Bradyrhizobium diazoefficiens: one gene and its partner. The protein of the gene in region 2 interacts with the protein of the main gene of each other region in a pairwise test. Links are inferred from orthologs where the notes say so. Each region holds a gene or a part of one and is shown on either strand. Other genes may lie near its edges.

Region 1 (4,239 bases), 680 kb from region 2 along the record:
CGTGCCGCCGTCCACGGGACGCTGAAGGTGATGCTGCCGATGATCGCGATCCCTTCGGAGCTTGACCGTGCCAATGCCATGCTGGACGCGGAATTCGCGGCACTCAGCGCAGAGGGAATTGCCTGCGCCCGGCCGCCGCTCGGCATCATGGTCGAAGTCCCCGCGGCGGCGCTATGCGCGGAGGAGTTTGGCGCGGCGTTCTATTCCATCGGATCGAACGACCTCACCCAATATACGATGGCTGCGGCACGTGACATCGGCGCTGTCGCCGACCTCAACGATGCCGGCCATCCGGCGGTGCTGGCGCTGATCGCGCGGACAGTCGAGGCCGGGCGCAAGCGCGGCGTCGAGGTCTCGCTCTGTGGCGATGCCGCGGCCGATACGCGCTTGACGAATGCGCTGCTGGCGAAGGGGCTGACGACCCTCTCGGTCTCGCCGATTGCGGTGGCGCGGCTCAAGGCGGCTATCGCCGAGGTGACCGCATGACCGAGGATGCAGGCGAGGACACAAGCCGGCCCGGCGACACCAATGTCGCGGATTACAAGCTCATCCTGCGGCGGGCTCTCGACAACCGGCCATCCGGGACGCGATTGAAGCTCGCCGCAGCGCTCGGCAAGAACCGCTCCTTCGTCAGTCAGATCACAAATCCGGCCTATCTGGTGCCGATCCCGGCGAAGCATGTCCCGATCATCTTCGAGGTCTGCCATCTCGCAGGTGCCGAGCGGGCGGCGTTCCTCAAGGCCTATGGGCGCGCACATCCGGGACGGCTGCGCGGAGCTCACCGCGAGGCGCGCACGCGCGTTGTCACAGTGACCGTGCCCGATCTCGGTGACGACAAGAAGAATCGCGCGCTCGAGCAGCTCATCGTCGATTTTGCTGCTCAGCTCGCGCGCTACGCCGAAAGCATCGGCTGACGAATTCTGACTGCAAAAACAGATAACCGGGAGAACGCCATGAAGAAGCTGATCAACAGCGCCGATACGTTGCTCGAAGAGAGTCTCGACGGGTTGGCGGCAGCCCATGCCGATATCCTGCTGCTCGGCGCCGAGCGGAAGTTCGTACGCCGCCGCACCCTGAAGCCGGGCAAGGTCGCGCTCATCTCGGGCGGCGGCTCGGGACATGAACCGCTCCACGCCGGCTTTGTCGGCGTCGGCATGCTCGATGCCGCGTGTCCAGGTCAGGTCTTCACGTCGCCGACGCCGGATCAGATGATCGAGGCCGCGGAAGCCGTCGACGCCGGGGCAGGCGTGCTCTTCATCGTGAAGAACTACGAAGGCGATGTGATGAACTTCACCATGGCCGCCGAGATGGCCGGGCGCGAAGTCGTCAGCGTGGTGACCAACGACGACGTCGCGGTCGAAAAATCGACCTATACGACCGGCCGTCGCGGCGTCGCAGGCACGCTGATCGTCGAGAAGATGGTCGGCGCCGCTGCCGAAAAGGGAATGCCGCTCGCCGCGCTCAAGACGCTCGGGGATGATGTCAATCGGCGCACCCGCTCGATGGGGGTGGCGCTCCTGCCGTGCACCGTTCCGGCTGCGGGCCGACCGAACTTCACCCTGGCTGACGACGAAATGGAGATGGGTGTCGGCATTCATGGTGAGCCGGGTCGCCGCAGGGTGCCGTTGGCATCTGCCGATGCGATTGCCGCCGAGATGCTCAACGCGATCCTGGGCGATCTCGCACCGAGCAAGGGCAGCGAAGTCCTGCTCCTGGTCAACGGATTCGGCGCAACACCGCTGATCGAGCTCTATTTGATGGCCAACAGCGCCAAGCGGATTCTGGACGGCGCTGGGGTCACCGCCACGCGATTCCTGACGGGTTCTTATGTGACGTCCCTCGACATGGCCGGTGCCTCGATCACCGTCTCCGTGCTCGACAGCCAGGCGACGAAATTGTGGGACGCCCCTGTGCACACCGCAGCTCTGCGTTGGGGTGTTTGAGGGATAGGGAGAGGTGCCGCGTGAGCTCGAGACGCCGCCGCATGCCCTGCTGTGTTCCTGACCGGGGGTGCCGAAAGGGAATGCAGAAAACCGAGTCATTAGTCGCGCTTATGTCGCAAATTTTTACTTCCAATTTTACTTCGCAAAATCCTGCCCCTAGCCTCACGTGCATCTGATCACATAAGCAGCCGATCAATGGCGATCGGTGCGAGCGTTCATCGTAACCAACGAGGGTTGCCATGTCTGATGGGACTAAGGGGACGTTCACTTCCGATCCGGCGGGAACGAAGGCCAAAACGGACGTCAAGTCGACGAAAAAGCTGAGCCGGCGCACGCTGTTGAAGGGTGCAGCCGCCGTTGCGGGCGCAGCCGCAGGGTCGGATGCGATCCGCGGATTCCCGACCATCTGGGCGCAGGAGATCAAGGACATCGAACTGCGCCATGTCGGCGTCTCCTACTCGGTGGTGAAGGCAATCGGCGACCAGGCTGCCAAGGATCTCGGCTTCAAGGTGACGATGCAGAACCTCGACACTTCCGCCGCCATCAACCGCTTCATAAGCCAGCCTAATACGGTCGATATCGCCGATCTCGAGGGCTGGCAGGCCAAGCTTGCCGCCAAGCGCAGCGTGATCCAGGGCATCGAGGTCAAGAAGATCAAGGAGTTCGACAACATCCTGCCCATCTTCACCAAGGGTGAGATCGACGGCCACAAGATCCCGCGCCAGGGCATCTCGCCCTATGAGGCGATGTATATCGCGAAGCCAGACGCGACCGATCTGCACGACGGCGTCACCGAATGGGCGACCTTCCTGCCGCAGGTCTACAACGCCGACTCCATCGGTTATCGCCCCGATCTCGTCGGCCACGAAGTGACCGAATGGAAGGACCTGATCGATCCAAAATTCAAGGGCAAAGCCGCGATCCTCGACGTGCCCGCGATCGGCATCATGGATGCCGCGCTCTGCTTCGAAAGCGCCGGTCTGATCAAGTACGGCAACAAGGGCAACATGACCAAGGAGGAGATCGACTTCACCTGCAACAAGCTGATCGAGCTGAAGAAGCAGGGCCAGTTCCGCGCGACCTGGACCACTTTCGACCAGTCGGTGCAGCTGATGGCGGCGGGCGAAGTGGTGATCCAGTCGATGTGGTCGCCGGCAGTCGCTGCGGTGCGCGTGAAGGAGATCCCTTGCGTCTACGCGCCGGTCAACGTCAAGGACGGCAAGGAAGGCTATCGCGGCTGGTGCAACGGCATGGGCCTGATGAAGCATCTCTCCGGCAAGAAGCTCGACGCCGCCTATGAGTATCTCAACTGGTACCTGTCGGGTTGGCAGGGCGGTTTCGTCGCGCGCTACGGCTATTACAGCCCGGTGCCGTCGACCGCGAAGAAGTTCCTGACGCCGGCCGAATGGGCGTTCTGGTACGAGGGCCAGCCCGCGCCCGAGGTGGTCAACGATCCCTATGGTGTGGCGATGGAGAAGGCCGGCACCAAGCGTGACGGCGGCTCGTTCCTCGATCGCGTCAAGAACATCTCGTGCTGGAACACGCTGATGGACGAAGCGGCCTACATGAACAAGCGCTGGAATGACTTCAAGGTGGCCTGAAACCTGCTTTCCCTGACTTAAGCAAAGCACCGGCGCCGTCACGCGCCGGTGCGAGAAGATCGGCTTCGAGGCATTTTCTGATATGCAGCCAAGTTCGAGTTCAGCTCAAACTCCTTCACGCGCCAATCTCGCCGGTTGGCTTTATGTGTCGCCGCTGGTGCTGGTGCTCGTGCCGTTCTTCGTGGCGCCGATCCTGGTCGTGCTGGCCGCCAGCTTCTTCGCTACCGACGGCTTTGGCGGGCTGACGCCGGGCTTCACGCTGGCAAGCTATGTCGAGGTGCTGCATTCGGCGCCGACGCTGAAGCTGTATCTGGCGACCATCAAGTTCACGGTGCTGACTTGGGTCTTTACGCTGATTATTGGCTTCTTCGTCGCCTATTTCCTCGTCTTCCACGTTCGCAACCAGCTTTTGGCAATCGGCCTGTTCCTGCTGTGCACCGTGCCGTTCTGGACCTCGAACATCATCCGGATGATCTCCTGGATTCCGTTGCTCGGCAAGGAGGGCCTGATCAACCAGGCGCTGCTGGCGATGGGCGCGATCCATCAGCCGCTCGAGGTGTTGCTGTTCTCCGACCTTGCGGTGGTCATCGCCTATGTCCATCAGCTCACGATCTTCATGATCGTGCCGATCTTCAATTCCATGGCGCGGATCGACAAGAAGCTGATCGAGGCAGCGATCGACGCCGGCGCCAGCC
Region 2 (5,325 bases):
CGCCGTCATCATCTCGCTGCGCGAGAGATCGGCTGGAATCCATATCCAGTCGTGGCGGGGCAGGCCGGAGTGGTGGCTGAGCAGGTCGCGCACGGTGACACGCTCGGTCGCGATCGCGTCATACAGGCGGAATTCGGGAATGGTGTCGCGGACCGGCTTTTTCCAATCGAGCCGTCCCTCGGCCACCAGCAGCGCCAACGCCGTGGCGGTGAAAGTTTTGGTGATCGAGCAGATCAGGAACTGCGTCTCTGGCGTCGCGGGCAGCCCGCTCTCGACGTCGCGCTGGCCCCATGTCCTGAGCAGCACCGTCTCGCCGTTCTGCACGACGGCGAGTGTCACGGCCGGCACCTGCCACTCCGCCATCGCCTCCGCGACCAGCGCGTCGAGCTCGGGGATGAGGGCTGTGATGGTCGTGTTGCTTCGGACAGATCGGCTGGACATGACACACATTTTTTTCCGGTCGCCTCCACAATCGCTGGATGACGACCCGTAATGCTACGTGTCGTAGCATTTGCGGCTGGCCCGTGCAAGCGTGGCACATATTTCTCGGAAGCCTGCGATGGATCAGGCAATCGCGCTGCTCTTTCCTCTCGCGGCCGGCAGCCCATCGGCTGATCGATATCGTGCGCAGCACGCTCCAGAAGACCCTCTAGATCACCCGCCAGAGCCATTCCATGATCGTCGCGATCACGTCGCCAAACAGCAGGAGCGCCGCCGACCAGACCAGCGCGGAGACGAAATTGGCGGCCTGAAAGCTCCAGTAAGGCATTTCGAAAATGCCAGCGGCGAGCGGCACGGAGGCGCGCAAGGGGCCGAAGAAGCGGCCGATGAAGATGCTGGGCACACCCCAGCTGCGTACGAAGGCCTCGCCCTTTGGCAGGATTTCCGGATAGCGCGAGAGCGGCCACATCTGGGCGACCTGCTCCTTGTAGCGGTAGCCGAACCAGTAGGAGACCCAGTCGCCAAGTGCGGCGCCGATGCCGCCGGCAATCCAGACCGGATAGAAGCTGATGCCGCTCGCACCGATCAACGCACCGATCGCCACCAAAGCACCCCAGGCCGGGATCAGGAGCGAGATGAAAGCCAGCGACTCGCCGAAGGCCAGCAGGAACACGATCGGCGCCGCCCAGACCTGATGAGCACGCACGAAGTCGGCCAGCGCGTGCGCGTACTGCTCCATTCCAGATCGCCTTCCCGCCCCGTCACGAGTTCGTCAGATGAAAAGACTGGTAAGCCAAGGACTTGTGTGACATCAAGTCACAAAACCCCGCCCAAGCCGGGCTTGGGCCTCAAATTGCCGGGAACTGGTAGGGATACGGCGTAAAATCGCCGAGATTGGCTCTCACCCACACCCCGCCCGGCTGGCACGCGGTGACCTTTCCAAGCCAGCCGTGGCATAGTCGCCTGAACCGATTCGCCGCTGCGCGGCCCTCAAAACGCATCAAGATATATGTCCAAGCATTTGAAAACAAAAAGCAAAAACGATTTGTTCGACGGCAATGAGCCGAAAGCTCGCACGACTGCCGCAAAGGCGGCCCCGCGTGGGACCGGTGGCGAGGCCGATTACACGGCCGCCGACATCGAGGTGCTTGAAGGACTGGAACCGGTCCGGCGCCGGCCCGGCATGTATATCGGTGGCACCGACGAGAAGGCGCTGCATCATCTCTTCGCCGAAGTCATCGACAACTCGATGGACGAGGCCTTAGCGGGGCACGCGACCTTCATCGGCGTCGAGCTCTCCGCAGACGGCTTCCTCACCGTCACCGACAATGGCCGCGGCATCCCGATCGATCCGCATCCGAAGTTCCCGAAGAAGTCGGCGCTTGAAGTCATCATGTGCACGCTGCATTCGGGCGGCAAGTTCGACAGCAAGGTCTACGAGACCTCGGGCGGTCTGCACGGCGTCGGCATCTCCGTGGTGAACGCACTCTCCTCGCGGCTCGAGGTCGAGGTCGCGCGCGGCCAGAAGCTGCATCGCATGACGTTCGAGCGCGGCCATCCCAAGGGCAAGCTCGAGGATCTCGGCAAGGTCAACAACCGCCGCGGCACGCGCGTACGCTTCAAGCCCGACACCGACATCTTCGGCGCCAAGGCCGCGTTCAAGCCGCAGCGCCTGTTCAAGATGACGCGCTCAAAGGCCTATCTGTTCGGCGGCGTCGAGATCCGCTGGAACTGTGCGCCCGAGCTGCTCAAGGGCGTCGAGGATGTTCCACCGGAAGCGACCTTCCACTTCCCCGGCGGCCTGAAGGACTATCTGGCAGCCGCGATCCACGCCGACACGCTGGTGCACCCCGACATCTTCTCCGGCAAATCGGGCCGCAACGGTGCGCATGGCGCCTGCGAATGGGCCGTGGCCTGGACCGCGGATGCCGACGGCTTCCTCTCCTCCTACACCAACACCGTTCCGACGCCCGATGGCGGTACGCACGAATCGGGCCTGCGCAGCGCGCTGTTGCGCGGCCTGAAGGACCACGCCGAGCGCGTCGGCCAGGGCAAGCGCGCTTCGTCCATCACCTCGGAAGACGTGATGGTGGGGGCCGCCGTGATGCTCTCGGTGTTCGTGCGCGAGCCTGAATTCCAGGGCCAGACCAAGGATCGTCTCGCCACCGCAGAAGCGCAGCGCATCGTCGAACAGGCGATGAAGGATCCGTTCGATCATTGGCTGTCGGGCAATCCGAACATGGCCAACCGGCTGCTCGACTTCGTGATCGACCGCGCCGAGGAGCGTCTGCGCCGGCGGCAGGAGAAAGAGACCGCGCGGAAAACCGCGGGCAAGAAGCTGCGCCTACCCGGCAAGCTCGCCGACTGCACCGATGCGGGCACCGACGGCTCAGAACTCTTCATCGTCGAGGGCGACTCGGCCGGCGGCAGCGCCAAGCAGGCGCGCGACCGCAAGACCCAGGCTGTGCTGCCGCTGCGCGGCAAGATCCTCAACGTCGCCTCCGCCGGCAAGGACAAGCTGACGGCGAACGCCCAGCTCTCCGATCTGGTGCAGGCGATCGGTTGCGGCCAGCTTCTGCAATATCGCGAAGAGGATCTGCGCTATCAGCGCATCATCATCATGACCGACGCCGACGTCGACGGCGCCCACATTGCTTCGCTGCTGATCACCTTCTTCTACCGGCAGATGCCGAAGCTGATCGACGAAGGACATCTCTTCCTTGCTGTACCGCCGCTCTACAAGCTGACCCACGGCACCAAGTCAGTCTACGCGCGCGACGACAAGCACAAGGAAGAGCTGATCAAGAGCACGTTCAACGCCAATGCCAAGGTCGAGGTGAACCGCTTCAAAGGCCTCGGCGAGATGATGCCGGCGCAGCTCAAGGAAACCACTATGGATCCGAGCAAGCGCACATTGCTCAAGGTGGTACTGTTGCCCGACGATCGCGACACCACTGCGGATTCAGTGGAGCGCCTGATGGGCACCAAGGCCGAAGCGCGCTTCGCCTTCATCTCCGACAAGGCCGAGTTCGCCAGCGAAGAGCTGCTCGACGTCTGATGCGGCGATTCTCGTCGAAAAGCCCTGGCCCGCGGCCGGGGCTTTTTGATTCGGGATGGACGATTGGGCCTCTTAGGGCGATTCATCCGCAGCATTTTACCTCTCGAATGCCCGACTCGGCCAACGACTCACAGCGGCCGGGGCGGCAAGCCAGGGGCTGAGGCAGGATTGCCTCCGTTTCGGACAAAGGCCACTTCCTAACGAAAGCCTACCCGCACGGAAGCTTCGACGGCCCGTCGTAATACATTGAAGTTACATCATTTTTAGCGGATTCGGCGACGGCACTTCGAAACCCCGCCAGCGGGCGTTTTCCGGCGACTGTGCCTGCCCTGCAACAGCATTTCGGCGAGAACCGTCTATAGTTCGGGTATCAGATCACACGGACTTCAGAGCGCTCGCGCCTGCTACGGACCAAGGTTGGGGATTTTATCATGAAGAAGATTGTACTCGCACTGACCGCGGTCGCGGCGATGACCGGTTCGGCTTCGGCGGCTGACCTTGCTGCCCGTCCCTACGTCAAGGCCCCGGTGGCTGCGCCGGTTGCCAACTGGACCGGCTTCTACATCTTCGGCGGCGGCGGCGGCGGTCTCTCGAACTCCGACCAGTCCGTCCAGTCGACCGTCGGCGCGGTTCCGCTGACCATCACCCAGCGTCAGGGTGGCTCGGGCTGGTTCGGCACCGTCGGCCTCGGCTACGACTGGCAGTTCAGCGGCACCTGGGTCGGCGGCGTGTTCGCTGACGGTCAGTTCGGCAGCATCCGCTCCACCGTGCAGGATCCGATCCTCGGCTACACCGGCAACCAGAAGCTGGAAGACTCCTGGGCCGCTGGCGTGCGCCTCGGCTGGCTGGTTGCTCCGAACGTTCTCTCCTATGTCAACGGCGGTTACTCTGGCGCCCACTTCGGCAGCACCAGCTTCACGACCCTGGGCGGCGCTCCGACTGGCGTGCACCTCAGCGGCTACAACCGCAACGGCTGGTTCGTCGGCGGCGGTGTCGAGAACAGCCTGAACATCTTCGGTATCACGTCGCCCGGCTGGTTCATGAAGACCGAATACCGTTCGGCCTTCTACGACGCCAAGACCCGGGATGAGCTCTCCGACGTCACCAACCTGCCGACCGGCGTCAACAGCATCCGCGCCAACAGCTGGAACCAGACGATCTCGACCTCGCTGGTCTACCGCTTCAACTGGACCGGTCCCGTCGTCGCCAAGTACTGAGCTGAAAAGCACTGAGCTGAAAAGCACTGATCTGATCTGAACTTCAGACGTCAAAAGCCCCGGTTCCGCCGGGGCTTTTTCGTTATGGGTTCATCGTTTAACGCGGGCATAGGCCGCGATCAGCGCGACCGCAGCCGCGGTGCCAAGAATTATCTTGCGCGCGGACACGCGTCCTCCCCGCGGCCTGCGTCCGCAGCCATTGTATCCGAACCGAAGCTACGGCTAGTCTTGCGGGACGTTTTCGCGATCCGCGGCGATACCTTGTGCCGTGGGTCGCGACAGAATCGGACCGATGGGGAGGAATGCATGCGCAGATTTCTGCTGATCGCAGGCCTGTTTGCCCTCGCTGTCGGGCTGCTCTGGATCGGACAGGGCACGGGTACCGTCGCCTGGCCCCGATCGAGCTTCATGATCAACCAGCTGCAATGGGCCGGCTATGGCGCCGCCATGGCAGGCTTCGGGCTGGTGCTGATCTGGCAAAGCAACCAATAGAAGAAACCAGGAAGTGACAGCATGACATCCAACCGGTTCGATCTGCGCGGCAAAGTCGCGATCGTCACGGGAGGCAATGGCGGCATCGGGCTCGGCCTCGCGCACGGGCTCGCCGAC

What was found.
Region 1: the proteins of parE (region 2) and dhaK interact in binary tests that used the Escherichia coli proteins (3 or more experiments, as listed by UniProt). The link is inferred for Bradyrhizobium diazoefficiens from one-to-one orthologs.

Annotation. Positions count from the first base shown.
Region 1 is NZ_CP067102.1:5,325,753-5,329,991, reverse strand. The notes cover bases 58-2,948. They hold dhaK (dihydroxyacetone kinase subunit DhaK), read left to right. Parts: upstream 58-953; coding sequence 954-1,943; downstream 1,944-2,948. Other genes in these bases: JJC00_RS25025 (ABC transporter substrate-binding protein), read left to right, coding at 2,183-2,948; JJC00_RS25035 (hypothetical protein), read left to right, coding at 483-914; ptsP (phosphoenolpyruvate--protein phosphotransferase), read left to right, coding at 58-486. Also shown: more of ptsP, read left to right, coding at 1-57; more of JJC00_RS25025, read left to right, coding at 2,949-3,544; JJC00_RS25020 (ABC transporter permease), read left to right, coding at 3,627-4,239. UniProt on the Escherichia coli protein: Dihydroxyacetone binding subunit of the dihydroxyacetone kinase, which is responsible for the phosphoenolpyruvate (PEP)-dependent phosphorylation of dihydroxyacetone via a phosphoryl group transfer from DhaL-ATP.
Region 2 is NZ_CP067102.1:4,642,288-4,647,612, forward strand. The notes cover bases 982-3,974. They hold parE (DNA topoisomerase IV subunit B), read left to right. Parts: upstream 982-1,450; coding sequence 1,451-3,499; downstream 3,500-3,974. Other genes in these bases: JJC00_RS21750 (DedA family protein), read right to left, coding at 982-1,180; JJC00_RS21760 (outer membrane protein), read left to right, coding at 3,931-3,974. Also shown: JJC00_RS21745 (serine hydrolase), read right to left, coding at 1-441; more of JJC00_RS21750, read right to left, coding at 650-981; more of JJC00_RS21760, read left to right, coding at 3,975-4,716; JJC00_RS21765 (hypothetical protein), read left to right, coding at 5,023-5,208; JJC00_RS21770 (SDR family NAD(P)-dependent oxidoreductase), read left to right, coding at 5,230-5,325. UniProt on the Escherichia coli protein: Topoisomerase IV is essential for chromosome segregation; it is the principal protein responsible for decatenating newly replicated chromosomes. It relaxes supercoiled DNA.